Regions from separate parts of the Mesorhizobium sp. B4-1-4 genome, predicted to be linked through region 2. Evidence: riboswitches for the same ligand, from Rfam matches in the RefSeq annotation. Region 2 holds a riboswitch; the other holds the start of a gene.
What was found. A riboswitch is a leader RNA that binds a small molecule or an ion and turns the genes downstream of it on or off. The one in region 2 is predicted to bind thiamine pyrophosphate.
Positions count from the first base shown of each region.

Region 1 (14,704 bases), 1.9 Mb from region 2:
GCACGGCGGCGGCGCAAACGGCCAAGGCGGCGGCCGGCCGTCATGTGCTGATCATCGAGGACAGCAGCGAGATCAACTATCAGGCCAAGGCCTCGCGCAAGCGCGGCCTCGGATGTGTCGGCAACGGCAAGGATATCGGGCTGTTCGTACACCCGGCTCTGGCCGTGGATGCCGGCGACGGGTCGGTGCTGGGCCTTGCGGCGGCCACGATCTGGCGGCGCCGGGGGCAGAAGGCGGACGACTACCAGGCCCTGCCGATCGAAGCCAAGGAAAGCTACAAATGGATCGCCACCGCCACGGCGGCCCGCCAGGCGCTGACCGACACGCCGCTCCTCACCGTGATCGGCGACCGCGAGGCCGACATCTACGAGGTGCTGGCAAGGCTGCCTGACGAGCGCACGCATGTGCTCATGCGCGCTGTGCGCGATCGGGCGCTGGGGGAAGAGGGCGGCCGCTTGTTCGGCGAGATAGCCAAGACGCCGGAAGCCGGCCGCATCGCCTTCGATCTGCAGGCGCGTCCCGGCCGGCCGGGACGCAAGGTGCACCTGGCCGTTCGCTTCGCCGAGGTCACCTTGCGCCAGCCGCGCCTTGGGGCCGACCGCCGCGATCCGCGCGCGGTCAGGCTCAATATCGTGGAAGTGCGCGAGATCGATCCGCCTTCGCCCAAGGACGCGGTGATCTGGCGGCTGTTGACAACCCACACCGTCAAGACACTCGCCGATGCCATCGCCATCGTCGATCTCTACCGGTCGCGCTGGACCATCGAGCAGTTGTTCCGGACCTTGAAGTCGCAGGCCATCGATCTGGAGGAAAGCCTCATCGCCGATGGCGATGCACTCGAACGTCTGGCTGCAACCGCGCTGATCGTGGCCACCAGGGTTATGCAACTCGTGCACGGGCGCGACGCGGCCGGCCAGACCCTCAGGGCCACACGCCTCTTCAATCCCGCCGAGATCGCCGTTCTGGACGCGCTGGTCGCCAGGCTGGAAGGCAAGACCCAAACGCAGAAGAACCCGCATCCGCCACACACGCTCGCTTGGGCGGCCTGGTGCATTGCCCGGCTCGGCGGCTGGAACGGCTATCCAAAGGAGCGCCCGCCGGGCCCGGTCACCTTCAGCAACGGCCTCAAACGCTTCCACGCCATTGTTGAGGGCTTCGTCCTTGCAAACCCATACTGACCACCGCCAAATCAAATGTGTGCGCACGCTAGCCCACAAGGGGGAGGGAACGCTGCCGCGCCAACCGCAAAAGATAACGCCTTCACAGAGCGATACAGCCAAGGCTTAGCAAGCTGATTCCGGAACTCCCCATGTCCCGTCACGTCACCTTCATGACCATTGACGACGCCGCTCACTACAGCGCCGAGCAGCGCGCCGCGATCGTCGCCGCCTACCCCGCGCATGAGCGCGAGGCGCGGGCGCGCGGCATTCCGGTGCTGGGTTCGGGCCGCATCTTTCCGGTAGCCGAGGCGCTGATCGCCTGCGAGCCGTTCCGGCTGCCGCGCTACTGGCCGCGCATCGGGGCGCTCGATTTCGGCTGGGACCATCCCTCGGCCGCGGTCGAGCTCGCCTGGGATACGGAGACCGATGTCGTCTATGTCACCAAGGCCGCCAGAGCTTCGCAGCAAACACCCGCCATGCAGACACTGACGCTGAAGCCCTGGGGCGCTTGGCTGCCCTGGGCATGGCCGCGCGACGGCCGCCGCGAAACGCTGGAGGGCGCGGGCACCGCGCTGGCGAAGCAATATGCCGCGCATGGGCTCAACATGCTGCCCGGCCACGCCCGCTTTGCCGACGGCTCGGTCTCGGTCGAGGCCGGTCTGATGGAGATGCTCGACCGCATGCAATCCGGCCGCTTCAAGGTGTTTTCCACCTTGATGGACTGGTTCGAGGAGTTCAGGCTCTATCGGCGGTTCTATTGGGACGCTGTGCTCGGTGCCGAGCTGCCTGATGGCGTCGACTACGCCGTGTTCGATTTCGCGGTGAACAGTGGGCCGGGCAGGGCGGCCAAATACTTTCAGGCAACCATAGGCGTCTCCCAGGACGGACGCATCGGGCCGGCGACGCTCGCGGCAGTCAGGGCAAAGCCGGCCGGCGTCGTCATTGACCAACTCTGCGATGCGCGACTGGCGTTTCTCAGGCGATTGCCGACATGGGCGACATTCGGGCGCGGCTGGTCCGATCGCGTCAGGTCGGTGCGGGCCCAGGCCCTGCTGATGTCGGCCCCCGCGACAGTGCCCGCGCCGGTGCAGCCTGCAAAGCCGGCGCCCGCGCCTGAACCGGTCCAGCGATCGCCTCGAGTCGAAACACCCGCTGGCGAGGCGCCCGCGGCCGAACCGGTATCGCCGGAACCTCACCGCCCCGGCATCCCGCTTGCCGCAAAGACAGGTGGGTTCGTCGCCGCCTGCCTGCTGCTTGCCTATGCCGCCTGGCACCACATCACCGTCGCCCTGCAAGGGATATTCTGATCATGGCCACCGTCATCCAGCCGACCATCCGTCCGACCAACAAGCTGACGGCCGCGACCATCGCCGCCGCGGCAGTCTCGGTTTCCGGCGTCTTCGTGCGCAACATCTGGCCAGCCTGGTATGACGCCGAGACGTGGGCCACGCTTCTGCCGATCGCCGTCTTTGCCGTCGGCTATCTGGTCAAGGACGCACCGAACCAATGAGCGCGCTCCTCGCTTTCCTGCTCGGCAGTCCAACCATTCTGGGCATCGGAGCGGCCGTCCTCGCGGCACTCGGTTGGGGCGTTCGCCAGCGGCTGGCCGGCGAACGCAGCGAGCTTGCCCGGCAGGCCGCCGCCGAGGCCGCTGCGCGCGAAATCGCCGACCAGGTCCAGAACGATATCGGCGCGCTGCCGGCCGCCACAGCGCGAAAGGAGCTCAAATCATGGGCAAGGGATTGATGCTGGTGTCGGTCCTGGCCGTGATGGCCGGCTGCACAACCGTCAAGGGCGGGTTCTGCGCGGTATCCAGCCCGCTGCGCCTGTCGGCGGACGCCGTCGATGCGCTGTCGGACGCCGAGGTCAAGGCGCTGCTGGCGCACAACCGCAAGGGCGAGAAACTGTGCGGGTGGAAGCCATGACGGTCGTGGCACTTCCCCTGGATCCAGCCATGCTGCTCGGCGTATTGGCTTTTTCGGCGCCGGATCGACCTTCGACTTCCTCATCGCGAGGACGATGAAATGATGCATGACTTCTTCGATCTGCTCGGCATCAAGGGACCGGTCGTCGCCGCCGGTCTTGCCGGGGGCGTGCTGCGCGCGCTGTCGCGGCATCGGTACAAGCTGCGCGAGATGGTGGCGTCGCCGATCTGCGGCGCGCTCGCCGCCGCCTATCTGACGCTGCCCTTGGTCCAGTATTCCCGCGCCACGGGCCTGCCGCTGGCCAATGACGACACGACCACGCTGGCGGCGGCTTTTCTCATCGGCGTCTGCGCCATGTGGATCTCGGATATTCTGTTCGAGGTGATCGTTCGGAAATTCAGGCCAGCCCCGGAGGAATAGCCCCCGTTCTACCAGCGTCGACAACCGTGCCTGATGGCCCGGTCGATTGGAAGCCCGCCTCGGTTCGCCGGGGCGGGCTTTTTTGCGTTTGTGGCTCCTGATCGGCCGCTGCCATATCCCGGCGCTGAGGGCCCCGCCCGCATCCGGCTGGAGTTGCATCAGGCGAGGATGTTGACGGCGCGGGCCGCGACCAGCGCGATCGTCAGCAGCGAGATCATCGCCTCCGCCATCATCAGCAGCTTGGCGCGTTGCGAGAGCGGCAAGGTGTCGGTCGGCGAAAACGCCGTCGCGTTGGTGAAGGCCAGGAAGAAATAGTCGACGAAGCCCGGCAGCCAGTCGCGGATCTCGCGGTCGCTCAGGGTCATTTGCGGGAACAGGAAATCGGAATGCGCGCGTGTGACAAGGCCGCAGGTCGGCGGCCCGCCGCGGTCGGTGCTCCAGAACCACAAGGCAAAGACGATGACATTTGTGACCCAGATGTTGAGCGCATCGACCAACAGCGTCTGCCCGCTCGAGCCGGCATGGCCCGCCAGCAGCGCGCGCACCAGGAACACCAGTGAACCGCAATTCATGACGCTGATGACGCCGGTCATCACCAGGGCTGTCCTGCGGATCATGACGCGAAACCGGCCGACCAGATACCAGTGCTCCTCCTCGACCGCCTTCTGGGTGGCGACCTGCGTCCAGGCAGTAGCAACCGACAGGGGCACCAGCAGGGCAGCTTCCAGGGCCGGCGCCAGCCAGCGCGGGCCGAAGGAAAGATCGTTGATGACCAGAAGCTGCAGGCAGATGATGACAAGCACCGCGGCACGCGCCAGCCAGAAGTCGAGCGCGCGATGGTGGATGACGGCATGCTGGTGACGCATCGAGTGTCCGGGAAGTTCGGAGGGGATCGGGTGTGCGGGCTGGTTGCTCGGGGAGGCGGTGTTACGCCGAAATTCCTGCTCAATCTTGGTGTCGCAATGGCACGCAGGTATACTTTTTTGTAAGCTTTGATGTTAGGGCTGTTCGGCAAACTGGGCGATGTGGTTTAAGCGCCGCATGGTGGGAATAGATGACTCCATGGATCGTTGGGTGCCGGCAGGACTGCCCGGCACGGGCCTGGACTTGTCATCGGTCTGGCGTGGCCTGCTTCGTCATCCCTGGTATTTGCTGGCGCTTTTGTGCCTGGCGCAGATCCTGTGCTGGACGGTGGTGCCATCGCTGGTCAATCCCGCGCCGCCTGGCGACGTCGTGGAAGGCTTCATGTGGGGCCGCGAATGGGTGCTTTTGACCTACAAGCATCCGCAGCTTCCCGCCTGGCTGCTCGAGACCAGCCATCTTCTGACCGGATCGTTCCGCTGGCCGCAATATCTGCTTGCCCAGCTGACGATCTCCACGACTTTCGTCCTGGTCTATCTGCTGGCCCGCGACATGCTGGGGCGAAACCGTGCGCTGGCTGCCGTCTTGCTGCTGCCGTCGGTCTATTTCTTCGGCTGGCCAACCCCGCAATTCAATCATGACTACGCGCAGATGCCGTTCTGGGCGGCTATCTGCTGGCTGCTCTGGCGCGCCGGCCGCGGCGGCGGGCCGGGCTGGTGGCTGGCGCTCGGACTGGTGTCGGGCGTCGGGCTCTATGCCAAGTTCTCCACCGGCCTGCTGCTTGCCTTCGGTGCACTCTGGCTGCTGTGCGACGCACGTGCGCGCAGCCGGTTGGCCACGCCTTGGCCATGGCTTGGTCTTGCCGTTTTTCTCGCCGTGGCCGCGCCGCTGGCCATTGAGCTCTATCGCATCGATTTCTTGCCGCTGACCTATTTCGCCTACCGCGACGCGTGGGTGACCGAACACCGTGCGCGCCTCTATTATATCGGTGTCCAACTGGCCGGGCTCTCAGGCTTCCTCCTGGTGCTGGCCATATCGGGGCTGCTGCGGCGCACGCCAGCTCCACAAGAGCCCGTCGAGCGCGGCAAGCTCGCCTATCTCGTGTGGATGGGGCTCGGGCCGGCGATGCTGATCATGGTCGCCTCGTTGTTCACCGGCACCGGCGAGTCCTGGGGCGCGCCGATGTACAATCTCATTGGCGTCGTGGTGCTCGCTTTCCTTGGCCATCGGCTTGGCGCCGTCGAGATGCGAAGGCTGGCGATCTGCGCCTTCATCTGCATCCTCACCATGTCAGGCGCCTATGCGGCCATTCGCTGGACGAATTGCAACATAAGGGGGCGCATGGATGCTGTCTGCTGGCCGGCGCAGCCCATCTCTGACGAGGCGGAGACGATCTGGCACGCAGCGGCACCTGGCCGGCTCGACATTGTCGGCGGCGATACCAATCTGGCCATGCTGGCCGGCCTCAATGCGTATGACAAGCCGTCGATCTTCACCGACCTGAATATGAAGTTCGCGCCCTGGATCACAAGCCAGCGGCTGCATGACCACGGCATGCTGATGGTCTGGTCTGGTCGCGGCGTACCGTTGCCGCTGCAGGCATGGCTGGGCAACATCCCGGTCAAGACCGTTCTTTTCAACTGGTCGCGCGGGGCGCCGCCAATAGCCATCAACTTTGCTGTCATTCCGCCCGGCACGCAGTATCCGCGCGGCTGAAGCCTGTCGTCCGGTTCCACTGGCCGAGGCCGCCGCCCATTCCCAGGCGACTGGACGAAACGGGCGGCAATGCCCATTTATGGGGCAACTCAATTTTCTTTGCGCAATTCCTGACGGGACGTCAAACAGCCGGAATTGCTTTTTGGGAGACGAAACATGGCGACTTCGAGCGAACGAGCGGTACTTGCCGGCGGCTGCTTCTGGGGCATGCAGGATCTGATCCGGCGCTTCCCGGGTGTCCTTTCCACCCGGGTTGGCTACAGTGGCGGCGATGTGCCGAATGCCACCTATCGCAATCATGGTACCCACGCCGAGGCAATCGAGATCAATTTCGATCCGGCCAGGATCAGCTACCGCACCTTGCTGGAATTCTTCTTCCAGATCCACGATCCGACGACGCGCAACCGGCAGGGCAACGATGTCGGGATGAGCTACCGTTCGGCGATCTACTATACCAGCGACGAGCAGAAGCGCGTCGCTGAAGACACCATCGCCGACGTCGATGCTTCCGGCCTGTGGCCGGGCAAGGTCGTCACCGAAGTCGCGCCGGCCGGTGCGTTCTGGGAGGCCGAACCCGAGCATCAGGACTATCTGGAGAAGTATCCCAGCGGCTATACCTGCCATTTCGTCAGGCCCGGCTGGAAGCTGCCGGTTCGCGAAAAGGCAGCATCCTAACGTTTCGGGCACAAGGCATCGAACCTTAGTTACGTCCAGAAGGACGCTTCGGTCGATACCGAGCGGGATCCCTGATCCGGTGCAAATCCCTTTCGGGAGCGTTGGGAACGATATCGAAACAGAGAAAGCCGCCAGGCATCCGCCCGGCGGCTTTCTCTGTTTGGGCAATGACTTATTTGCCGCAGTTCTTGTCGTTCAAGGTCGGCGCCGTGGCGTTGCCACTGGCATCGGACTGCGCACCTTGCGGGTTGGTCGGGCAATTCCGGTCCGCATTGGAGTTCATGTCGCCCGGCGCGATGGTCGTGCTGTTGGTCATTGCCGGATCGAGCGTATCAGGCGAAGCTGGCGTACTCGGTTCTACAGTGACCGACTTGCCGCTGCCGCCAGAGCCATCGGTGCCGCTCGCGCTATTGCTTTGCGCCATCGCGGAACTGGCAAGAGCGACAGTGAGCGCCGAAGCTGCGAGGATTTTCATGAACATGGCTGGTCTCCATTTTCCGTGAACTTGTCGCGTAGCGACTGGCGGGACAACCTCTCGACCTGGTGAAGGTTCCCGGAAAATTTCGCGCCGGCGCAGCCCACTGCCACTGCTCTGGCGCAACGCTTTTGGCGCAGCTCGCCGAAAAAAACCGCTTCCCCAATCGATCGAATGGTGCTTTAACGCGCTCATCCACAGGGGTGCTCCGTACGGTCGGGGCTGAGACGGGGGCGGCAAGCCCACAGACCCTAGAAGCTGATCTGGGTAATACCAGCGGAGCGAGGCGGGCGATGTTTTCAGGCGCACAGATTTCCCTATATCCCATGGCCGACGATTTCGTCGGCGTCATCCTGGGCGCGCTCGACGCGCTCGATCCCTACCGGGACAGGCTGCGGATCGAGACCGACGACATCGCGACGCTGCTGGTCGGGCCGCCCGAAGTGCTGTTTCCGGCCATGCGCGATCTGTTCGTGGCGGCGGCGAGAAGCGGCAAGCATTGCGTACTGTCCGCCGCCGTCTCACGCGGCTGCCCGGGCGAGCCGGACGATCCGATCTGCCGCTCCGACGAGATCGGCGGCCCGACGATCCCGCTCGACGAGCGCAAGCTGGCCGCGATCCGCGCCGTGCAGTCGACAGCTTCGACCGACCAGCCGGCGGCCGCGCAATTCTCGCTCTATGTGATGGGCACCGGCGACCACATGGACGAGATCTATGGCTGCATCGACTTCCTGAAGCAGTCGGGCGTCTTCGAGCGCTCCAAGCATTTCTGCACCAAGCTGCGCGGCGATGCCGGCGCGATCTTCGCCACGCTCAACGAAGCTTTCTGCCGCTTCGGCCCGGGCGCCGGCCACGTGACCCTCGACATCACCATTTCGGCCAACAGCCCGACCGGGGTTTGAGCGGCGCTTGGCCGCCGTCGAGGATATTGTCGTGGTTGGTTCGTTTGATCCGCCTGGGAAAGGTGCTCCTACGCCCAGGCGTCTGCCACAGGGAGCAGCGAAGCCGTTGGTGATTGGCGAAGGCGGCGATGACGGCCGATCTCCCCCCTTGTGGGGGAGATGCCTGGCAAGGCAGAGGGGGGCGCTGTCCCGCCGACCTATCAGGTGGTTACGCTCAGCACCTTCAGCACAAGTCTCGAAGGATGGCGTTCCTTCGCGCCCCCCTTTGTCCTGCCGGACATCTCCCCCACAAGGGGGGAGATCGGCTGTCACCGCCGCTTTCGCCAGAGCAGCCCCCGCGGCCCTCGCTTTCGCCCTGCTGCTTGCCGCCTGGGAGCTCTACGCCCGCTTCGGCGGCATCGCGCCCACCGTGCTGCCGGCGCCGTCGCGCGTGCTGGCGCAGGCGTGGGAGAACCGCGCAGCGCTGGCCGACAACACGCTGCCCACCATTCGCGCCACGCTGGCCGGCTTTGCCTGCTCGCTCGCCGCCGCTTTCGTGCTTTCAACGGTGGTCGATTTCCTGCCGAGGCTGCGGCGTGCGCTGTTCCCGATCCTGATCGCCAGCCAGACCTTGCCGCTGGTGGCGATCGCGCCCTTGGTGGTGCTGTGGTTCGGCTTCGGGCTGCTGCCAAAGATCCTGCTCGTCGCGCTGGTCACCTTCTTCCCGATGATGGTGGCACTGGTCGAAGGCTATGCGTCGACCAGCAAAGAGATTGCCCAGATGCTCGCCGCCATGGGGGCGAGGCGCTGGCGCATTTTCTGGCTGGCTCGCCTGCCTTCGGCGCTGCCCTATTTCTTTGCCGGCCTGCGCATTTCCATCACCTATGCCGTGGTCGGCGCGATCTTCGCCGAATATGCCGGCGCGGCGAAGGGGCTGGGCATCTACATGCTCAGCGCCAAGAACAATTTTCGGCCCGACCTGGTGCTCGCCGCGGTCGCCGTCAGCTCGGCGCTGACGCTTGCCTTGTTCGGACTGGCGGTGCTTATCCAGCGCCTTGCCATGCCGTGGGAAAGGGCTGGGTGCGATGCAAAGCCGGAGCCGACCGAGGAGGACCGGCCATGACCCGGCTGGAACTCCGCGACGTGCGCAAGAACTTCGGCGCGCTCGAGGTGCTCTCCGGCATCTCGATGACCGTGGACGATGGCGAGTTCGTCTCTATCCTCGGGCCGTCCGGCGCCGGCAAGTCGACGCTCCTCCAGTTGCTGACCGGTGCGATTGCGGGCGAGGGCGAGATGCGCTTCGACGGCGCGCCGCTGGACGATCACGGCCGCCATTTCGCTTTCATGCCGCAGCGCGACGCGCTGATGCCATGGCGGCGCGTCATCGACAACGCCGCGCTTGGACTGGAGGTGCAGGGCATGAGGCGCCGGGCCGCGCGCGAGCGGGTCGCGCCCCTGTTCGCCGAGTTCGGCCTTGCCGGCTTCGAGCGCGCCTGGCCGGCCGAACTGTCCGGCGGCATGCGCCAGCGCGCCGCCTTGCTGCGCACCGTGGTGCAGCAGCGCGACATGCTTCTGCTCGACGAGCCTTTCGGCGCGCTCGACGCGCTCACCCGCACGGCCATGCAGCGCTGGCTGGAGAAGATGTGGGCGAGCCATCGCTGGACGGCGCTGCTCATCACCCATGACGTGCGCGAGGCGGTGCTTCTGTCCGACCGCATCTATGTGCTGTCGGAGCGGCCTGCGCGTGTCGTTGCCGAAGTGGCCGTGCCGCTACCGCGCCCGCGCACCGAAAGTGCAGCGCTCGCCCGCGAGGCGGCGGCAATCGAGGCCAGCATCCTCGACACGCTGCTGGGGGCAGGCCGAACCGAATTCCCGATCGTTTGATGGCCCGATTGTTTGATGGAGAGAAAAATGACTGAACTCAACCGCCGCCAGGCGCTGCTCCTGGCTTTGGCCGCCGGCCTGCCGCTGGCTTCGCTCGCCGGGGCCGCACGCGCCAGGGCGGAAGCGCAAAAAATCACCGTCGCGCTCGACTGGACTGTCAACACCAACCACATCGGTCTGTTCGTCGCTCGCGACAAGGATTTCTACCGCGATGCCGGGCTCGATGTCGAAATCCTGCCCTATGGCGATACCGGCTCGGGCACGCTGGTCGCCAACCGCGTCGCTGATTTCGGCATTTCCGGCGCGCTCGGCCTGTTCACGCAGAAGAGCGCGGGCGCGGATCTCAAGGCGGTCTATGCCGTCGTCCAGTCGGAGACCGGCCGCGTCGTCTTCAACGCCGACCGCGCCGCTATCAAGAGCCCGAAGGATCTTGACGGCCTGACCTATGGCGGTTTCGGCAGCGCCTGGGAGAACGCGCTGATCTCGACCATCATCCGCCACGACGGCGGCAAGGGCGATTTCAAGACAGTGACGCTCGGTACCTCGACTTATGATGCGCTGGCGAGCAGCGCCGTGGATTTCACGCTGGAAGTCTCGACCTGGGAAGGCGTGGAGGCCGGGCTCAAGGGCCTGAAGCAGCGCAGCTTCCGCTACGCCGACTACGGCGTGCCGGACGAGCACACCACCTTCATCGCTTCCAGCAATGCGTTCCTGTCGGCTAATCCAAAGGCGGCCGCCGCCTTCGTGCAGGCGACACGGCGCGGCTACGAGTTCGCCGTCGACCAGCCGCAAGAGGCCGGCGACCTCTTGATTACCGCGAACAAGGATACGCTCACCAATCCGGCTTTGATCCAAGCCTCGCTGAAGGCGCTGAACGACGGTCATTTCCTGAAGAGTGCCGCCGGCGCTATCGGCACCATCGACAAGGCCAAGGTCGAGGCGATGGGCGGGTATTTGTTCTCGTCGGGAATACTGCTCGATGGCAATGGCAAGGCGCTGAAGCAAAAGCCGGATTTCGAGGGGTATTTCACCAACGAGTTTGTAGGCGCCTGAGCGAAGGAACGCGGCGTCCGGTCAAGACACGTCAGCCGCCGCGCCTAATTCTTCGCGATGGCGTAGAGCAGGGCGGTTTTGATGTGCCACCCAGGCTCGCCTTGCAGCGACAGGGCGGCGGCGTAGAACTTCGCGACGGCGGGGCAGAGACCCTCAAAGTCCTGGTCTACGTTCGCGATGGCGTCCATCTCGACCGGCGTGCCGCCGCTTCTGATGAAGGCGTCGGCGACCAGCGACCAGTCCTGATCGCTGGGCATGGCCGCCGGCAAACCGCTTCTTTTTGGCTGCGCCGAAGGCGTTGAACAGCGTGGCACCAATCTTGTCCGGGTGAGCCAGGAAATCGTGGCCGGGCGCGCTGATCGCGTCCGGCCCATTGCGCAGGTAATTGTTGCACGTGGCAGGCGTTTCTCGTGCCATGACATGATTGAGCATGTCGAGCTGCGCGGAAAGCGCTTGCGAGACCTCGCTGTCCGGCGCTGAAGTCAGGAGCGGTGTATATCTTTGCCTCAGATCGGCGACCGCCTGTCTGCTGACATTGCGCACTTCTGTTCCACTTCCGGTCTGGGCCGCGGCAGTGATCTTGCGCAGCATCGCATCGTAATCGTCCGGAAATTCCCGGGCGATCGCCTTGAATATCTGGAGGCCCTGCTTCCGGATCTCGGCATCGACGTCGGCGGTGGTCCTCGGCTGGGGCGGCCTCGCCACCGTCTCGTAGAGATCTGAAGTATGCCGAAGCCTGCTTGTTATCGACGCAATCGCCTCGCTGTAATCGGCGATCGACCGATCGTAATCCTGCTTGTCGTCCCGGGCGACGGCCCGATAGATGTATGCGGTGGCGCGGATGCTCGGCGGCTCCGCGGTGTCCTCGGCAATCGCCGTGCAGGCGGCTATGCGCTTGTCCGGCTCGACACTCTCGCCAATGCAGGCTGCATAGTCCTTCTCTGACGCGAGGGCCGGTGCGTTCAGCGCAAGGATAACCGCAAGCCCAGCCAATTGCCGCCGTTTGAGGAGGTCTTCGCCTGCACGAATGATATGATAGCAGCGGCGACTAGCCCCGCACCCTTCCAACTCGCCATTTGGCTGGTCCTCCCCCGAAAACCCTGGTCCACTTCAGCGGTAATCCGCCTATTGTTCTTTATTTGTTCCGCAATGCAAGCATAAATTGCAATATAGCAGACACAGTTTGCATCGCGGTTCCCGCAGCCCGCTCGCTGGTTGAGGGCGTTGCTTCCCGTTCAATCCCGATCTGACCTTGCCGGTTAACCGCCCGGCAATGGTTGCGTGCAAAGGTCGCCGCGAGGGATCATCGGGGTGTTTGCCTTGCTTATGCCAAAAAGTGAAGCGCTCTCGCGTGCCAACCGGGACGGGGTTTTGTCCGAAGCGCGCAAGCGCGAGATCCTGACCGACCTGCGCGAAGGCTTCTTTCGCGCCTGCGCCCTGGCCTGCGCGGGACTGTTCGTCTATCGCGGCGTCTATCAACTGCTGGAGGATCCGACCCGGCTCAACGTCGCGCTGGTTGCGATTTCCGAGATACTCACCTTCACCTGGCTGCTTTTGTCGCGGCGTCCGGTGACGCGTGACTGGAATCCGCTTGCGGTCATCGTCTCCGTGACCGCAAGTTTTGGAGTAGCGTTGATCAGCCTCAAACCTGGCATGGCGCTTGTTCCAGTCTACATCGCCGCACCGCTGCAGGTGATCGCGTTGTTGTTTGTCATCTGGGGCAAGATATCGCTGGGCCGCTCCTTTGCCATCCTGCCTGCCAATCGCGGCGTGATGACGGGCGGCGCCTACCGGCTTGTGCGGCACCCGATTTACGCCGGCTATCTTGCCGGACACGTGCTCTACCTGCTGTCGGCCTTTTCCTTCCACAATCTCGCGGTCTATGCGGTCATCACCTACATGCAGTTGTATCGGATACTACGCGAGGAGGCCCTGCTGGCCGCCGAGCCGGAGTATCGCGCCTATATGGAACGTGTGCGCTACAGGCTGTTCCAACGGATATTCTGAAGGCAAGGTTAGCCGACCTGTTTGGATTGATTGGTCGCCTTCCGGCGACCGGCACGCGATTTTCGTGCTATCCGCGGAGCCGCACACCGACAATGACGGGATCTCCTCAGCGGCTAAAATCGCTTTTCTTTCCGAATAAATGATAATACCGATAACATCGGTTTCGACCAAGAAATATTTTCTGCGAGTATGGTGCATTTTTATTATTTTTATAAGTTCCCCATTCAAGCAATAAATACCATCATATTTACAAATATACCCCGCTTTGAACCAAAGATCATCTCCGACGTAGCTGTGATTGCAATCGGCGGTGCGCCGACTGCCTTAGCGCAACAGGAGAGTGTTATGACTTTTACTATCAAGACAGTCGCCAGTGTGTTGGCGGGAAGTGCGATAGTCGTCGTCCTTTCGATGCCGGTGAGTGCAGCGGGGCTAGGTGTCAGCGCCTCGGTGGGTGGTAGCGGCGGTGTCAACGCTGGTGTCGGCGCCAATGGAGGCGGTGGCGGGGGTGGCAATGCTGGCGTCGGCGCTTCCGTTGGCGGCAGCAACGGCGTCAATGCCGGTCTTGGTACCGGTGCCGGCGGCTCGAATGGCAATGCTGGGCTCAGTGCCTCCATCGGCGGCAGCAACGGCATCGGCGCGAACGCCAATGTCGGCGGCACGAGCGGCATCACCGCCGGGCTTGGCGCCAATGTTGGCGACACGAGCGGCATCGGCATCGGCGGAGCCAATCCGAGCAGCCTGTCAAACCCCACCAATCCCAGCCAAACGAGCTTGTCCGGCACCGTGGCCCAGATGTCTAACAGCCAGGTGGTTCGCATGAAGAAGCGCTGTGTCGACGTGCTGAGCAACGAGGGCGCTTACGATCGCGACCTGCGCCAACTCTGCCTGTTGATCGCCCGCCGCTGAGCCCTCAGGATGAGCAGTGCGGAACCAGCCGCGAGGCTTTCAAGCGCACTCTCCTAGCCTCCGGCCGGTCGGAAAGTCCGTCGCTCCTGGCGGGCTTTCCGCGTCATTGGGTCTTCTCAGGTCGCCCCGAATGATCGCTCCTCGCCTTGGATCCGCAACCTATCACGGCGCCAAGAGGGTGGAGCTAACTCATTTGACGAACCCTTCTTGCTTGGCGATCCTCGCGGGGGCGGAACGGTAAGGCCGCTCGAGCGTTCTCATCTTCGAACATCGCAGCAAGCGATGTCTAACCGGCGCACGAGCGCACAAAGGAGCGGGAATCATGAGCTTAGGCACCATACTCATCATCCTTCTAGTCCTTGCGTTACTTGGCGGCTTCAGCGGACTCGGCGGCGGGCCGTTCTACGGAACCGGCTATTATGGGGGCGGCGGACTCGGACTTGTGCTGCTGATCGTCATCATCCTTGTCGTGCTCGGACGCATCTAGAGGCGCGATTCGATCCATGGTGATCGCGATTTCGTGACCGTATCGATATCGTTGCGCACCGGATTGTGATGGAAAAAGCCAGCTTGTGATCCGGTATCGCGCGAGATTCAGGTATGGTGGTGGCGGTCCACACCCCCCGTGGAAACAAGAGGAGAGGGTCCCACCCCTTATCCTCCTCCAAGGCCCGCCCCGGCTTCCCGGAGCGGGCTTTCTTTTTCTCTGGACACGGTGTCGACGCCTTGCCGACCTTG
Region 1 covers NZ_CP083950.1:2,625,947-2,640,650, reverse strand. Annotated here, with positions in the region: gene FJW03_RS12780 (IS4 family transposase) at 1-1,178, shown strand, start outside; gene FJW03_RS12775 (glycosyl hydrolase 108 family protein) at 1,310-2,467, shown strand; gene FJW03_RS12770 (hypothetical protein) at 2,470-2,670, shown strand; gene FJW03_RS12765 (ABC transporter permease) at 2,667-2,906, shown strand; gene FJW03_RS12760 (hypothetical protein) at 2,891-3,085, shown strand; gene FJW03_RS12755 (hypothetical protein) at 3,188-3,505, shown strand; gene FJW03_RS12750 (hypothetical protein) at 3,664-4,371, opposite strand; gene FJW03_RS12745 (ArnT family glycosyltransferase) at 4,568-6,082, shown strand; gene msrA (peptide-methionine (S)-S-oxide reductase MsrA) at 6,239-6,757, shown strand; gene FJW03_RS12735 (hypothetical protein) at 6,930-7,238, opposite strand; TPP riboswitch at 7,422-7,535, shown strand; gene FJW03_RS12730 (YkoF family thiamine/hydroxymethylpyrimidine-binding protein) at 7,526-8,134, shown strand; gene FJW03_RS12725 (ABC transporter permease) at 8,400-9,236, shown strand; gene FJW03_RS12720 (ABC transporter ATP-binding protein) at 9,233-9,997, shown strand; gene FJW03_RS12715 (ABC transporter substrate-binding protein) at 10,025-11,050, shown strand; gene FJW03_RS12710 (hypothetical protein) at 11,204-12,043, opposite strand; gene FJW03_RS12705 (methyltransferase family protein) at 12,422-13,057, shown strand; gene FJW03_RS12700 (hypothetical protein) at 13,403-13,966, shown strand; gene FJW03_RS12695 (DUF3309 family protein) at 14,289-14,453, shown strand.
Region 1: it holds a riboswitch for thiamine pyrophosphate, as region 2 does, so the genes downstream of both, FJW03_RS12730 (YkoF family thiamine/hydroxymethylpyrimidine-binding protein) here and thiB (thiamine ABC transporter substrate binding subunit) in region 2, are expected to answer to the same signal.

Region 2 (14,704 bases):
ACCTGATCCGCCCGGCGACCAACTGGAAGCCTGGCCTCGGCCAGCGTCCGGATGGGGCCTATGACGGCCAGTCCTTCATGGTGACACCGCCAATGATGTCGATCCTCGGCGCCACCGCCGACGACATGGAAGAGATCCTGAAGGGTTTGGGCTATCGTGCCGAGCCGAAGCCGGCGGCGGAAGTCAAGGCACGGATCGAGGCACAGGACAATGCAGCGCGGGAAGCCGCAGCCGCCAAGCTCGCGGCGGAGGAAGCCGCCCGCGCAAAGGCGGCGGAAGACGCGGCTATAGATGTTGCAGCGGAAGCGTCCGTCGAAGGTTCGGAACCTGCGTCTGATATGGCCATCGCTGTGGGTCCGGCATCCGAAACCCCTGCCGCCGATACCGTCGAGGCCGAACCCGCCGCGGAAGAGCCCGTGGCCGCACCAGTTGAGGCAACGCACGAAGAAGCTCCGACAGCCGAGGCCGTGGTTGAGTTGCCTGCCGAGCCCGCACAGGCAGAATCTGCGGAGATCGTAGAAAACCAGCCTGTTGCCGCCGCCGAAAGCGCCGACGCCCTTACCTCCCCCTCGATGGGGGAGGTCGCGGCGCGAAGCGACGCGGGCGGGGGTGACAGCGCCGACGATGCCGGCAGTGCTGAAAGCGCTGGCGCTGTCCCCACCCCGGCGCTGCGCGCCGACCCTCCCCAAGAGGGGGAGGGTGAGACCGCCGAGGTCGCGCCGGAAGCCGAAGCGCCCAAGCCGATCCTGTTGTGGCGGCAGGCTCGCTTCGACCAGCGCCCGCGTCATCGTGAAGGCCGCGGCAATCGCCCGCAAAATGGGCAGGCGCGGGGCCGGCGCGATGCACCGGTGGGTGCCGCCGCACAGACACCAGGCGCACCTGGCGAGCGCCCCGCCCATGAAGGGCGGCGTGACGGCGCCGGCAAGCCGCGCTTCGATCGTTCCAAGTTCAAGCCCAAGCCGCAGGGCGAAGGCGAACAGCGCCGTGACAGCCGTCCGCAGGGCGAGCGTCCCGACCGCCGCGAGGGCCGACCGGACTGGAAGGGCGGCAGGCCGGAAGGCAAGAGCGGTGCCGACGGGAACAGGGGCGGCAAGCCCGCCTTCCAGCCGAAGCCGCGCGAGGAGCGTCCGGTCCGCTTCGATCCGGACTCGCCCTTCGCCAAGCTCGCCGCCTTGCGCGACCAACTGAAGAAATAAGCTCGGCGCCGCGATGGTTGCTGAAGGCCGCCAGCGCATCGACAAATGGCTGTTCTTCTCGCGCGTGGTAAAATCGCGTTCGCTGGCGGCCAAGCTGGTCGTCGCCGGCCGCGTGCGGATCAATCGCGACAAAGCAGCGCAGGCCTCCGATCTGGTCAAGCCCGGCGATGTGCTGACCATCACGCTCGACCAGCGCATTTTCGTCTGGAAGGTGCTCGGCGCGGGTGTGCGGCGCGGCCCGGCAGAAGAGGCCCGCACCCTCTATGAGGACATGTCGCCACCGCCCGCACCGAAGGGCGAGGCGCTTCCCGACGCGATTCCGGCGCTGCGCGAGGCCGGCAGCGGCCGTCCGACCAAAAGAGAGCGCCGCCAGACCGACCGCTTGCTTGGCGAGGATTGAGGCTTGCCGCCGAGAGCGCGGTTGGCGGTTTTCGGGCGCGACGGACGCAGGACGGAACGGAACCCGGCAAACAAGACGCTCCGCGAGACGTCACCGCCCCTTGCTGTGCTCCGCAGTCTGGAATTTCATTCCGAAACCCCGACCCAAGCAGGTATGGCCGCCCTTGCAAGCAGCGGGCAAAGGCGTTACCTGACGGAAAAAGCCCAATAAAGCTGGGACGTTCCGGAGCCGACCGATGACCTATGTCGTGACCGACAATTGCATCAAATGCAAATACATGGATTGCATCGAGGTCTGTCCGGTCGACTGTTTCTACGAAGGCGAGAACATGCTCGTCATTCATCCCGACGAGTGTATCGACTGCGGGGTCTGCGAGCCGGAATGCCCCGCCGACGCGATCAAGCCCGACACCGAGCCCGGTCTCGACAAATGGCTGCAGATCAACACCGAATATGCCGAGAAATGGCCTAACATCACCGCCAAGAAGGAACCGCCGGCCGACGCCAAGACCTTCGACGGCGAGGCCGGCAAGTTCGAGAAATATTTCTCCGCCGAACCTGGCGAAGGCGATTGACAGCGCTACTGTTCAGACTGGTATGACGCCGCGTAAGAGGCACGGCACATGAACCGCCTTGACAGGCGGCGGTGATCTGTGGCCTTCGCTTGTGTAGCAAAACCTTGATTCTTCCGACTTTTTGTGTTACATCAGCGAACCATGCCGGTGACACAACGTCGATTTATGGCGCAGACGCCCCAAATCACTGAAAGGTGAAAATCCCATTCCGGACCAGAGCGATCTGGGCCAGGCGGTCGCAATCGTGCGGTTTGCCGGTCCTAGCCTTTCCGGTGGGTTCATCTGTTGTGCGGCTAATGATCGGGATTTCCCGGTCACACCAGTTCGGGCCGGCAGGACGCCGGTTCCACAACAAGGAGTTCAGGGCGTAATGGCAACGATCACCCCGCAGAAGAAGTCCACTGGAGCGCGTCACGGTTTCAAGACCGGCGAGTACATCGTCTATCCGGCGCACGGCGTCGGCCAGATCGTCTCGATCGACGAGCAGGAAGTGGCCGGGCACAAGCTGGAACTGTTCGTCATCGACTTCCAGAAGGACAAGATGCGCCTGAAGGTGCCGGTCGCCAAGGCGACCTCCATCGGCATGCGCAAGCTGTCGGAAGAGGATTATGTCGAGCGCGCGCTGAAGGTCGTGCAGGGCCGCGCCCGCGTCAAGCGCACCATGTGGTCGCGCCGCGCCCAGGAATACGATGCCAAGATCAACTCGGGCGACCTGATCTCGATCTCGGAAGTCGTGCGCGACCTCTATCGCGCCGACAACCAGCCGGAGCAGTCCTATTCCGAACGCCAGCTCTACGAGGCGGCGCTCGACCGCATGGCCCGCGAGATCGCGGCTGTCAACCGCATGTCGGAAACCGAAGCCGTCCGCCTGATCGAGGTCAATCTCAACAAGGGCCCTAAGCGCGGCGCCAAGGCCGACAATGAGGAAGCCGAGCAGGAAGAAGCTGCCTGAGCCTTTTCGCTTTGAATTCGAAAAACCCGGCCTCGCGCCGGGTTTTTTGTTGCGGGGCGTCTAAGGGCGTCTGACCTACGGAAATCTCTCGCCTACCTCTCGCCTCCGCCTTCCCTCTCCGCCTCCTGCTTCAGCGTGGCGATGAACCGCTTGGTCCGCTCACGCTCCGGATTGCCGAACAGCACAGCCGCCGGCCCCTTTTCGACCACAACGCCGGCGTCGAGGAAAACCACTTCCCGCGCGATCTTGGAAGCCAAGCGCAAATCATGCGTCGCCATCACCATGGTCGTGCCTTCGCTGGCAAGCTGGCCGAGCACATCGACCACCTCCTGCGCCAGTTCCGGGTCGAGCGCCGAGGTCGGCTCGTCGCACAGCAGCACTTTCGGCGACGGGGCCAGCGCCCGGGCGATCGCCACCCGCTGCTGCTGGCCGCCTGACAGCGTCGCCGGCCAGGCATCGGCCTTGTGCGCCATCCCGACTTTTTCCAGCAGGGCGAGCGCTCGCTCGCGGGCCCTCTCGGGCGACCATTTGAGCACCGTCACCAGTCCTTCCATGACATTCTCCATTGCGGTGCGGTGCGGAAACAACTGAAAATTCTGGAACACCATGCCGGTCTGCAGGCGCAGGCGTCTTATGTCCGCGGCCGGCACCTTGACGCCCGGACGGAACGCGAGAGACTCGTCGCCGATCCGCACCGTGCCCGATGTCGGGATCTCCAGAAGGTTGATGCAGCGCAAGAGCGTGCTCTTGCCGCCGCCCGACGGGCCGACAAGCGCGGTAACGCTGCCTTCGGCGATGGCGACCGTTACCCCCTTCAGCACCAGATTGTCGCCGAAGCGCTTTTCTATGTCGGTGAGGCTGATCATGAGCGTGCCTCCAGGAAGCCGCCATAGCGGTTGAGCCGTTCTTCCAGCCGCGTCTGCAGGGCAGACAGCACCGAACTCATCGCCAGATAGAGGATCGCCGCCTCGACATAGAGGATCAGCGGCTCATAGGTGGTGGCGACGATGCGCTGCGCCGCCTGGAACATCTCCGGCACGGTGATGGCGGCGGCCAGCGAGGTATCCTTGACCAGCGAGATGAAGGTGTTGGAGAGCGGCGGCACCGCGACGCGGCCTGCTTGCGGCAGGATGGTGCGCCGCATCGCCTGGCTCCAGGTCATGCCGATCGAATAGGCGGCCTCCCACTGGCCCTTCGGCACCGAGCCGATGGCCGCGCGGATGATTTCCGACGTATAAGCGCCGATATTGAGCGTGAAGCCGATCAGTGCCGCCGTGAAGGCGTCGAGCAGGATGCCGACCGACGGCAGGCCATAGAAGATCAGGAACAGCTGCACCAGAAGCGGCGTGCCGCGGAAGATCCAGACATAGAAGCGCACCAGCGCGACCAGCGGCCTTGGCCCGAACAGCCGGCCGAGTGCCGCGCCGAGGCCGACGGTCAGGCCAAGGACGAAAGACAGCAGCGTCAGCGGCACGGTGAAGATCAGGGCAGCCCAGAGCAGCGAAGGCAGCGACTCCAGCATCAGTTGCAGCCAGTGCAGCACGAAAGACCCTCCAGACCAGAGCAATTCCAGGAAAAGTGCGTGGCGGCTTTCCGTCCGGAATTGCGTAGAAACAAAGAGTTAGAGCGGATCACCGATTCTATCAAACGCTGAACCGCTGTGTCGCCCAAAGGTGACCCCAGGTTTGGGGGACCGACATGCATATAGACAAAGACCTGAAGCGCGTCGCATGAATCCGTTTCGACGCGACGCGCTTTAGACGAGGCAGTGTGACCGAAGTGCGAATGCAGGCGCCATACCACGACAAAAGCGGCGAGCCGTCAAAGACGGCCCGCCGCGCTGGATGGGTTGCGGGCCCGAACCGGCCCCGCTGCGTGATTTACTTCGAAACGTCCTGGCCGAAATAGGTGTCGGCGATCTTCTGATAGGTGCCGTCGGCCTTGATGTCGGCCAGCGCCTTATTGATGGCCGCGACCAGCTCGGGATCGCCCTTGCGCACGATGACGCCGGAATAATCGGCGTTTTCCTCTTGCGCTGCGATCTTCACATTGGCGTCGGGCTTGTGCTTCTTGAAGTCGAGGAAGGACAGGCTGTCGTTGATGGTGGCGTCGGCACGGCCGGTCAGAAGCAGCTGGATCGACTGGTCGAAGCCATCGGTGCCGACAAGCTCTGCGCCATTCGCCTCGGCCAGCTTGCCGAAATTGGAGGTCAGCGACTGTGCCGACTTCTTGCCCTTGAGGTCGGCGAAGGTCTTGATGTCGGTATTGTCGCCGCGCACGATCAGCACCGCCTTGGAGGCGATGTAGGGGTCGGAGAAATCGTACTTGGCCTTGCGTGCATCGGTAATGCCGACCTCGTTGATGACGGCGTCGTAGCGCTTGACGTCGAGACCGGCGATCAGCCCGTCCCACTTGCCTTCGAGGAACTCGACCTTGACCCCGAGCTTTTCCCCGATCGCCTTGGCGATTTCGACGTCGAAGCCGACCAGCGCGCCGGACGCATCATGATAGGTGAAGGGCGCGTAAGTGCCTTCCGTCCCGACCTTGATGACGCCAGCCTGCTTGATCTGGTCGAGATTGGCACCGGCATGGCCCGATGCGACGGCCAGGGCCTGCAGCGTTCCGGCGACGATAAGCGACTTGAGCCATTTCATTTTTCTGTGATCCCATCCTTGGCCTGATGTCAGGCATGTTGTGAGGGCTGGAAAATGCCAGATGTCAGCAGAAAGAATAAGGAATCTAATTTCAAAAACAACGAATTTCCGAAACCATATTCTCCAAAATGGATTTCTTCGCGCATTCAAAGGGCAACTGTGCTGAAATCGCGCGCGCAGGATAGCTTCGCTGCCCGCGCCAGCGGAACCTTTCTCGCGCGTGGCAGTTTTGGCTGTTGTAGGGCACGACGCCGTGATTTCAACCCGGTGTCTCCAAGCAGACGTCATTCGCATCGCCTGAGCCAGGGAGCGCCTCATGATGGAAGACACGGCAGGACGGATAATGGTCCGCGCGGCAATGAAGGCTCCCTACCTCGAACGGGACGAAGAGCACCGGCTGGCCTTGCTCTGGAAGGAGGACAACGACCAGAACGCGTTGCACTGCATAACCGTGGCCCATATGCGGCTGGTCATTTCCATGGCCTCCAAATTCCGCCATTACGGCCTGCCACTCGGCGATTTGATCCAGGAAGGGCATGTCGGCCTACTGGAAGCCGCCGCCCGCTTCGAGCCGGAACGGGAGGTGCGGTTTTCGACCTATGCGACCTGGTGGATTCGCGCCTCGATGCAGGACTACATTCTGCGCAATTGGTCGATCGTGCGTGGCGGCACGAGTTCGGCGCAAAAGGCGCTGTTCTTCAATCTCAGGCGCTTGCGTGCCCGTCTGGCAAACGGCGCCGAGCCGCTTTCCAACGAAACCCTCTATCGCGAAGTATCGGTGGCGCTCGGCGTTTCCGAAGCTGATGTGGCGATGATGGATTCGCGGCTGTCGGCGCCGGATTCCTCGCTCAACGTGCCGCTTGCCGATGATTCAGGCGCCACCGAACGGATGGATTTCCTGGTCTCGGACGACCCGCTGCCCGACGAGATCGTCGGCGACAAGATCGACGTCGCGCGCCGCTCGCTCTGGCTGAAAGCCGCTCTCGCCGCCCTCAACGCCCGCGAACTGCGCATCATCGAGGAAAGGCGACTGACCGACGAGGGCGCGACGCTCGAGGCACTCGGCGAGACCCTCGGCATCTCCAAGGAACGCGTCCGCCAGATCGAGGCGCGCGCCATGGAAAAGCTCAAAGTCGCGCTGGTGAAGCAGAATCCAGAATTTCTGGCGACAGCAGCCTAAAGCAATTCAAGGAAAAGCGCGTAGCGGTTTTCCGTTCGGAACTGGGTAGAAACCAAACGCTGAACCGCTCTAATATCCCGGCAACAACGGGCTACTTGTCGGTGACAATCTTGACCTTGTCACCGGCCGAGACCGCGGCCCCCGGTGACAACGCATTGAGCACCCGGAACAGGTCGAGCTTGCGATCGACGCCCACCATTTGCGCGGCAAGCGAGCCCATGGTCTGTCCGGGCTGCACGGTGAGCACGCGGATATGCAGCGGCTTGAGCGCCGCCTTTTCCGCGGCACTCAGGGTCCGGAACGACCCGCTGACCGACCGCGCCACCGAATCCAGCGAAGTGCTGGCCGAGGGGGCCGCTGTCAGCAGCCGATAGACCTGGCCGCCGGCACGGATCACCGCGATGTCGAACTGCCAGCCTTGCGCGCCGGCATGCGCGGTCGCGGCGTCATTGCCGTTGATCGTTTCCTGCTTGACGGTGCTGTCGTCGAGGCCAGCCACCCAGCCACTTCTGATGTAGTCAGTCAAGGAGCGGTTCTTGTCGATCGAAACGCCATCGAAGCGGATCGCTATGTCGCCTGGTCCGGTCGCCGTCACCGCCGCCGCCGAATTGTCGATGATGAACCCATCCGGCACCGTGAACGACACGCCGAGGCCCGGATGCAGGAAGGTCTCGCCCCGCACATATCCTTCCTCCGGCGTGTCGCCATAGAGCAGGCCGTCTATGCCGGCGAGGAAGGAATCGCGGTCGCGCGTGCCCACACCCGGGGCGCCGAACTGGCGGGCGTGGCGCTGCGCCAGGTCGATGCGCTGCGGCGTGTTGGGATGCGTGGCCAGGAAATCCAGACTGGCGTCGGTGGCACCGCTGATCGAACGGAAATCGGTATAGGCCGACATCGACTGCAGGAAGCGGCCGGCGGCGTAAGGGTCATAGCCGGCCTCGCCGATCGACTTGATGCCGATGGCGTCTGCTTCCAACTCCTGGTTGCGCGAGAACTGCGCCAGCCGGAGCTTGCCACGGATGAGTGCCGCCTTGGCGGTCGGGCTATCGCCAAGCACATCCGAGACCACCTTGGTCGCCAGGCCTTCCTCGGCCTCCAGCTGCTGGCGCTGCAAGCCGTGATTGGCTGTGACATGGCCCATCTCATGGGCGATGACGGCGGCGAGCTCGGACGAATCATTAGCCAGCGCCAGCAGGCCGCGTGTGACGTAGAGATAGCCGCCCGGCAACGCGAAGGCGTTGACATTGGGCGAATTGAGGATGGTGATGCGATAGGTCTGGGTCGGGTTCGCCGACACCACGGTCAGATTGCCGACGACCTTGGCGACCATGCGCTCGAGTTTGGGATCGGAATATTCGCCGCCATAGGTCGCTAGGATGCGCGGATGCTGTGCCTTGGCCAGTTCGGCAAGCTTGTTGTTGGCGGCGACATTGTCGACCGTGATCGGCTTGTCGGATGGTTGGAAGCCGGATTCCTGGACTTCCGGAGGCGTGAACATCTGGCAGCTTGCCAAGGCCACGGCGAAGCCGGCCAGCGCCAGAAAGCGCGCCAGCGGATTCCTTCTTGGTCTGTCAACGCCGATCGCCAGAACGGCTTCCTTTCAGGTCCCGGCGCATGACCACGAAAATCGGAGGCGATCTTCGGAACGTGTCATGCGCAAAAAACAAACTGCTACAGCATCCGTCACGCGTCCCTCGAGGCGCGCGGCGAATACTGCAGGCAAATCACGGCGTGTGCCGGACCAGTAGGGCGGACCTAGCCACACTACTTTGACCATGGCAAGCAAGCGCCCCATCGCCCTGAGCTGGTTTGACCGTAAATTATGTCCGCTTCCGGGCAATATCTCGTGATACGGCATCCCCAGCACCTGAACCGATGTAGCGTCGGAATGCCTCCGGACCAGCCCCGGCAAAGAAATCGTCCGCCTTGCCGATCGCCGCAACAGCGCCATTGTCCAGAAACACCACATTCTGGCCGATGCGCCGGGCATCCTGCGGCTGGTGCGTCACGAACAGCACCGTCATCCCACGTTCGGCATGAACCCCGGCAACCAGGTCGAGCATGTCGTCGCGCAAGGCCGGCCCGAGCGAAGCGAACGGTTCATCGAGCAACAGCACTGGGCGGTCGCGCACCAGCACGCGCGCCAGGGCAACGCGCTGCCGTTCGCCACCGGAAAGTTCGCGCGGCAACCGCTTCTCCTTGCCGGCAAGACCGGTGCGCAGAAGCGCCTCCGCGATATCAGTGCGGTCGGCCTCGGTCAGCCGCAGCGACGGCGAGCGGCCGAGCCCGACATTCTGCTCGACGGAAAGATGGGCAAACAGATTGTTCTCCTGGAACACCATCGACACCGGCCGCGCCGAGGGTGGCTGGGCGCTGACATCCGTCCCACCGATCAGCACCCGGCCGGACCGGGGTGTCTCGAACCCGGCGACCAGGTTGAGCAACGTCGACTTCCCCGAGCCGCTCGGTCCCATGATGGCGATGATCTTTGTCGCGGCGAAATCAACATCGAAAACGAGCGGCGCTTCGCCATAACTGAACGATACGTGGTCCAGCCGCACCGAAGCGCCTCTTTCAAGCCTGCTGGCCGCCCCGTCAGGCATCCCGGTTCTTCTCCCTGCCCATCCAGTGGGCCGCCATGACCAGAGCCAGGCAGACGAGGCCGAGCAGCAGCGCTAGGCCGGCGGCATCCTCGGTACGATAGCTGCCCATGCGCGCCAGGAGAAGGTAGGGCAAGGTCTGCACGGAATCACTGCCGAACAGCGCGATGACCCCGAGATCGCCGAGCGACAGCGCCATGGCGAAGGCAAAGGCGGTGGCGAGCGGACGCCGCAGCGATGGCCAGTCGATCAGCCGCAGCCTGGTCCAGCCGAAAATCCCAAGTTGCGCGCAGAGCCGTTCGTGGCGTTCGCTCCCCGCATCATAGGCGGGGCGGACGGCGCGCAGCGCGAAAGGCATCGCCATAACCGCATTGACGGTGACGACCATGACCGGAGCGATGGCGAAGACATCGCCGGCATGGCGCAGCAGCAGGAACCAGCCGGCGCCGATGACGATCGGCGGCACGACCAGGACAAACCCCGCGCCGGTATCCGTGGCATATTCGAGCACTGTTCTTGGTCCGGCGCGGCGATCCAGCGCCAGCGCCCGGCGCGCCATGGTCAGGGCCAGCGACAGCATCACCGAAAGCAGGGCCGACAGGAAGGCCAGCGCAGCACTGGTCAGTGTCGCCTGCCGGACAGTGGCCTCGCCGGCCAGCTGGCCGAGATCGGCGCCAAGTCCGGCGACCACGGTGGCCGCCATGGGCCCGACAACGAACAGCAGCGCCAGCGCGATGAACGCTCCATTCAGCCACGCCTCGGTGGCCTTGACCGAGACATAGCGGCGCGGCGCGACCGGCAGGTTGGTGTCGCCGACGACATTGGCGCCGAGCCGCGTCAGCGCCAGCACGATGATGAAGGTCAAGCCGATCTGCAGCAATGTCAGTGCAACGGCTCGCGCGGGATCGAAATCGAAGCGCAATGCCTGGTAGATGCCGACCTCCAGCGTCGTCGCCGCCGGTCCGCCGCCAAGCGTCAGCACGATGGTGAAGGATGTGATGCAGAGCATGAAGACCAGCCCGGCGACGCCGGGCAAGGCGGCGCGCAGCGTCGGCCATTCGATCAGCCGGAATGCCGGCCCCGCGCCCATGCCGAGCTGGTTCGCCAGCCGCCATTGGTCGGCCTGTATGGTCTGCAGCGCTTCGAGGAACAGCCGCACGCCGAGCGGCAGGTTGAAGAAGACATGGGCGACCAGAATGCCTGAGAGCCCGTAGATGCCCGGCCAGCCCTCGCCGCCGACCGCGCTGAATAGACCGGCGAAATAGCCGGCGCGGCCGTAGAGCGCCAGGATGCCGAGTGCCGCGACGATCGCCGGAAGCGCCAGCGGCACGGCGAAGAGCTGCAGGATGAAGGCGCGGCCGAAAAAGCGCGGATGCCGCGACAGCGCCCGCGCCACGAACAATGCCGGGAGGACCGAAAGAAGCGTCGAGAGGCCTGCCTGCCACAGCGTGAAGCGCACGACGCGCAGCAGATAGGGATCGAAGGCTGCCCAGGCGCCCGAAAGGTCACCGGCGCCTTCGACGAGCAGGCCGGCAAACGCGCCACCGATCAAAAGGGCGATTGCCATAAGCGCGATGACGCCGGCGGTGACGCGGGGATCAGAAGACGCGCGTTGCATGCTGGGCCGCCAGTTTTAGGATCGCGACACTTACATCGCGACACTTACAAAGAATTGCGATCCTTCGCGCCCCCCTTCTGTCCGGCAGGACAGAGGGGGGCACCGTAGAGCGGTTATCTTCGATCAGTTTGTCTCAAACTACTTGCTCACCACCGCCAGCCATTCATCCACCCAGGCCTTGCGGTTGGCGGCGACCTCCTCGGGGCTGAACAGCAAGGTCTTGGTCGGCTTGACCAGCTTGTCGAAGGCCGGGTTGAGCGGCTTGTCGGTCTTGCCGGCCGGGAACATCCAGTTGGTCTCGGGGATGGCGTCCTGGAACTTCGGCCCGATCATGAAGGCCATGAACTTTTCCGCCAGCGGGTTCTTGGCTCCGGTCGTGGTGATGCCGGCTACCTCGATCTGGAGATATTCACCCTCATCGAATGAGGCCGCCTGGTAGCGCTCGGTCTTCTCTGCGACCATGTGGTAGGCCGGCGAGGTGGTGTAGGACAGCACCATTGGCGCCTCACCCTTGGTGAACAGGCCATAGGCTTCGCTCCAGCCCGGCGTCACGGTCAACACCTTCGTCTTGAGCTTGGCCCAGGCTTCCGGCGCCTTGTCGCCATAGACCGACTTCACCCACAACAGCAGGCCGAGCCCGGGCGTCGAGGTGCGCGGATCCTGGATGACGATCTTGTCGTCGGCGCTGCCTTCGACCAGCTCCTTCAGGCTCTTGGGCGGCGTCTTGAGCTTCTGCGTGTCATAGACGACAGCGAAATAGCCGTAGTCGAACGGGACAAAAGTATCGTCGCTCCAGCCGCCAGGCACATTGATACCGGTCACCGCGCCATGTGGCGCGAACAGGCCCGAAGCCTTGGCATCGGCGGTGAGATTGGTATCGAGGCCGAGCACGATATCGGCCTTGGTGGATGCCCCTTCGAGCTTGACGCGGTTGAGCAGGGCCACGCCGTCGGCGACCGAAACGAATTCGACATCACAGCCGCATTCGGCCTCGAATTCCTTCTTCACCACCGGGCCAGGACCCCAGTCGGCTGTGAAGCTCTCATAGGTGTAGACGGTGAGCTTGTCCTTGGCCACGGCCGGGCCGGACAGCACCACAACCATGGCTGTGCAAAGAGAATATAAAAGCGTGCGCATCGGCGCCTCCTTTCGTTCACGTGACAAGGAATTGAGGCGTCGGACTGTCCGAAACGTCTAATCCCTCCGCCGGTACAAACCGGATCAGGTTCAGCGGGTTGGCGAGACTGCCTCTCAGCCGGTCCGCGAACATCGCAGCCGGCACCCCGTTAGAGCGTTTCGACACATAGGCCCGGCCGCCGAACCGCGCAAGTGGGAGTTTGCCGCCTTCCGTTTCCCGTGCCGGGCTGGTAAGGGCGACGGGATATGAGCACATTCACCATCCTGCTTGGCGGCGATCTCATCCGCACGCCCCGGCTCGACCGCCAGGTCGAAGGCTCGCGCGTCATCGCCGCCGACGCCGGCATCGGCCATGCACGGATGCTGGGCGTTGTGCCGGAACTGTGGGTAGGCGACTTCGATTCGGTTCCGGCCGATCTGCCCGCCAACCTCGCCGCTGTGACCCGCCAAACCTTCCCGGCGGAGAAGGACAAGACCGACGGCGAACTCGCGATCGCGGCGGCACTCGAGCGCGGGGCAACCCGCCTTGTGCTGGTGGGCGCCTTCGGCGGCAAGCGGGCCGATCACGCCTTCCTGCATCTGGCGCTCGGCCTACGCCTGGCCGAGGCGGGAACCGACGTGCTTTTGACCAGCGGGGCCCAGGAAGGCGTCCCCCTGCTCAACGGAGCGGCTGGCTTCGACTACGACGACGGCACGCTGTTTTCGATCCTTGGCTTTTCCGAACTGGCTGGCCTGACCGTCACCGGCGCCAAATGGCCGCTCAACCAGGTCGAAGTGGCTTTCGGATCGTCACTGACCATCTCCAACGAGGTCAACGGCCGCCTCGAAATCGCGCTTGGCCGCGGCCGAGCGCTGCTGCTCGCCCATCCCTATCCCTTGCCCGAAAGCTGACATGGCCCCGCCTCTTCTCAATCTCGACGGGATAAAACTGACCTTCGGCGGCACGCCGCTGCTCGACGGCGCCGCCTTGACCGCTTCGGCCGGCGACAAGATCGCGCTCGTCGGCCGCAATGGATCGGGTAAATCGACGCTGCTCAAGATCGCCGCCGGCCTCATTGAGCCCCAGGACGGCGAGGTTTTCCGCCAGCCTTCGGCGACTGTCCGCTATCTGCCGCAGATGCCCGACATGGAAGGTTTTGCCACCGTGCGGGCCTATGTCGAGGCCGGGCTCGGGCCTGCCGACGATCCCTACCACGCCAGCTACCTGATGGAGCATCTCGGCCTGTCGGGCGAGGAGCGGCCGGGTGACCTGTCCGGCGGCGAGGCCAGGCGCGCCGCCCTTGCCCGCGTCATGGCGCCGGTGCCCGACATTCTGCTGCTTGATGAGCCGACCAACCATCTCGATCTGTCGGTCATCGAATGGCTGGAAGAGGAACTCGTCCGCACCTCCTCGGCGCTCATCGTCATCTCGCACGACCGCCGCTTTCTCGAGCGCGTGTCGCGCGCCACTGTCTGGCTCGACCGTGGCCAGACCCGCAGGCTGGACAAGGGTTTTGGCCATTTCGAGGAATGGCGCGACCTGGTGCTGGAAGAAGAAGAGCGCGAGCAGCATAAGCTCGGCCGCCAGATCGTGCGCGAGGAACACTGGCTGCGCTATGGCGTGACGGCGCGGCGCAAGCGCAACATGCGCCGACTGGGCGAGTTGCAGACCATGCGCCAGCGCTTTCGCGGCCATCGCGGCGCCGAAGGCACCGCGACCATGGTGGCGAGCGACGCCGCCGAATCCGGCAAACTGGTCATCGAGGCGAAAAACATCGAGAAGAGCTTTGGCGATCTCACCGTGGTCAAGGGGTTCTCGACCCGCATCCAGCGCGGCGACCGCGTCGGCCTTGCCGGGCCGAACGGCGCCGGCAAGACGACGCTTCTGAAGATGCTGACCGGCGAATTGGCGCCGGATGCGGGCTCGGTACGGCTCGGCACCAATCTGGAAATCGCCACGCTCGACCAGAAGCGCGAGGCGGTCGACCCGCAGGAGACGCTGGCGCAATATCTCACTGACGGGCGCGGCGAAAACCTAGTCATCAACGGCGAACAGCGCCATGTCGTCTCCTACATGAAGGATTTCCTGTTCAAGCCGGAGCAGGCGCGCACCCCGGTGCGCGAGCTTTCCGGCGGCGAGCGGGCGCGGCTGATCCTGGCGCGCGTGCTGGCCCGGCCGGCAAACCTCCTGGTGCTCGATGAGCCGACCAACGATCTCGACATGGAGACGCTGGAACTGCTGCAGGAACTGGTCGCCGGTTTTGCCGGCACCGTCATCCTCGTCAGCCACGACCGCGATTTCCTCGACCGTACCGTCACCAGCATCATCGCGCCGGACGGCGGCGGCCGATGGGTCGAATATGCCGGCGGTTATTCCGACATGCTGGCCCAGCGCGGCGGCACCAGGCTCGACG
Region 2 covers NZ_CP083950.1:4,498,133-4,512,836, forward strand. Annotated here, with positions in the region: gene FJW03_RS21640 (helicase-related protein) at 1-1,196, shown strand, start outside; gene FJW03_RS21645 (RNA-binding S4 domain-containing protein) at 1,210-1,596, shown strand; gene fdxA (ferredoxin FdxA) at 1,832-2,170, shown strand; gene FJW03_RS21655 (CarD family transcriptional regulator) at 2,541-3,122, shown strand; gene FJW03_RS21660 (amino acid ABC transporter ATP-binding protein) at 3,215-3,988, opposite strand; gene FJW03_RS21665 (amino acid ABC transporter permease) at 3,985-4,665, opposite strand; gene FJW03_RS21670 (amino acid ABC transporter substrate-binding protein) at 5,003-5,776, opposite strand; gene FJW03_RS21675 (RNA polymerase factor sigma-32) at 6,093-6,956, shown strand; gene FJW03_RS21680 (M48 family metalloprotease) at 7,048-8,454, opposite strand; gene thiQ (thiamine ABC transporter ATP-binding protein) at 8,777-9,559, opposite strand; gene thiP (thiamine/thiamine pyrophosphate ABC transporter permease) at 9,552-11,174, opposite strand; gene thiB (thiamine ABC transporter substrate binding subunit) at 11,313-12,311, opposite strand; TPP riboswitch at 12,356-12,470, opposite strand; gene FJW03_RS21700 (thiamine diphosphokinase) at 12,558-13,202, shown strand; gene FJW03_RS21705 (ABC-F family ATP-binding cassette domain-containing protein) at 13,204-14,704, shown strand, end outside.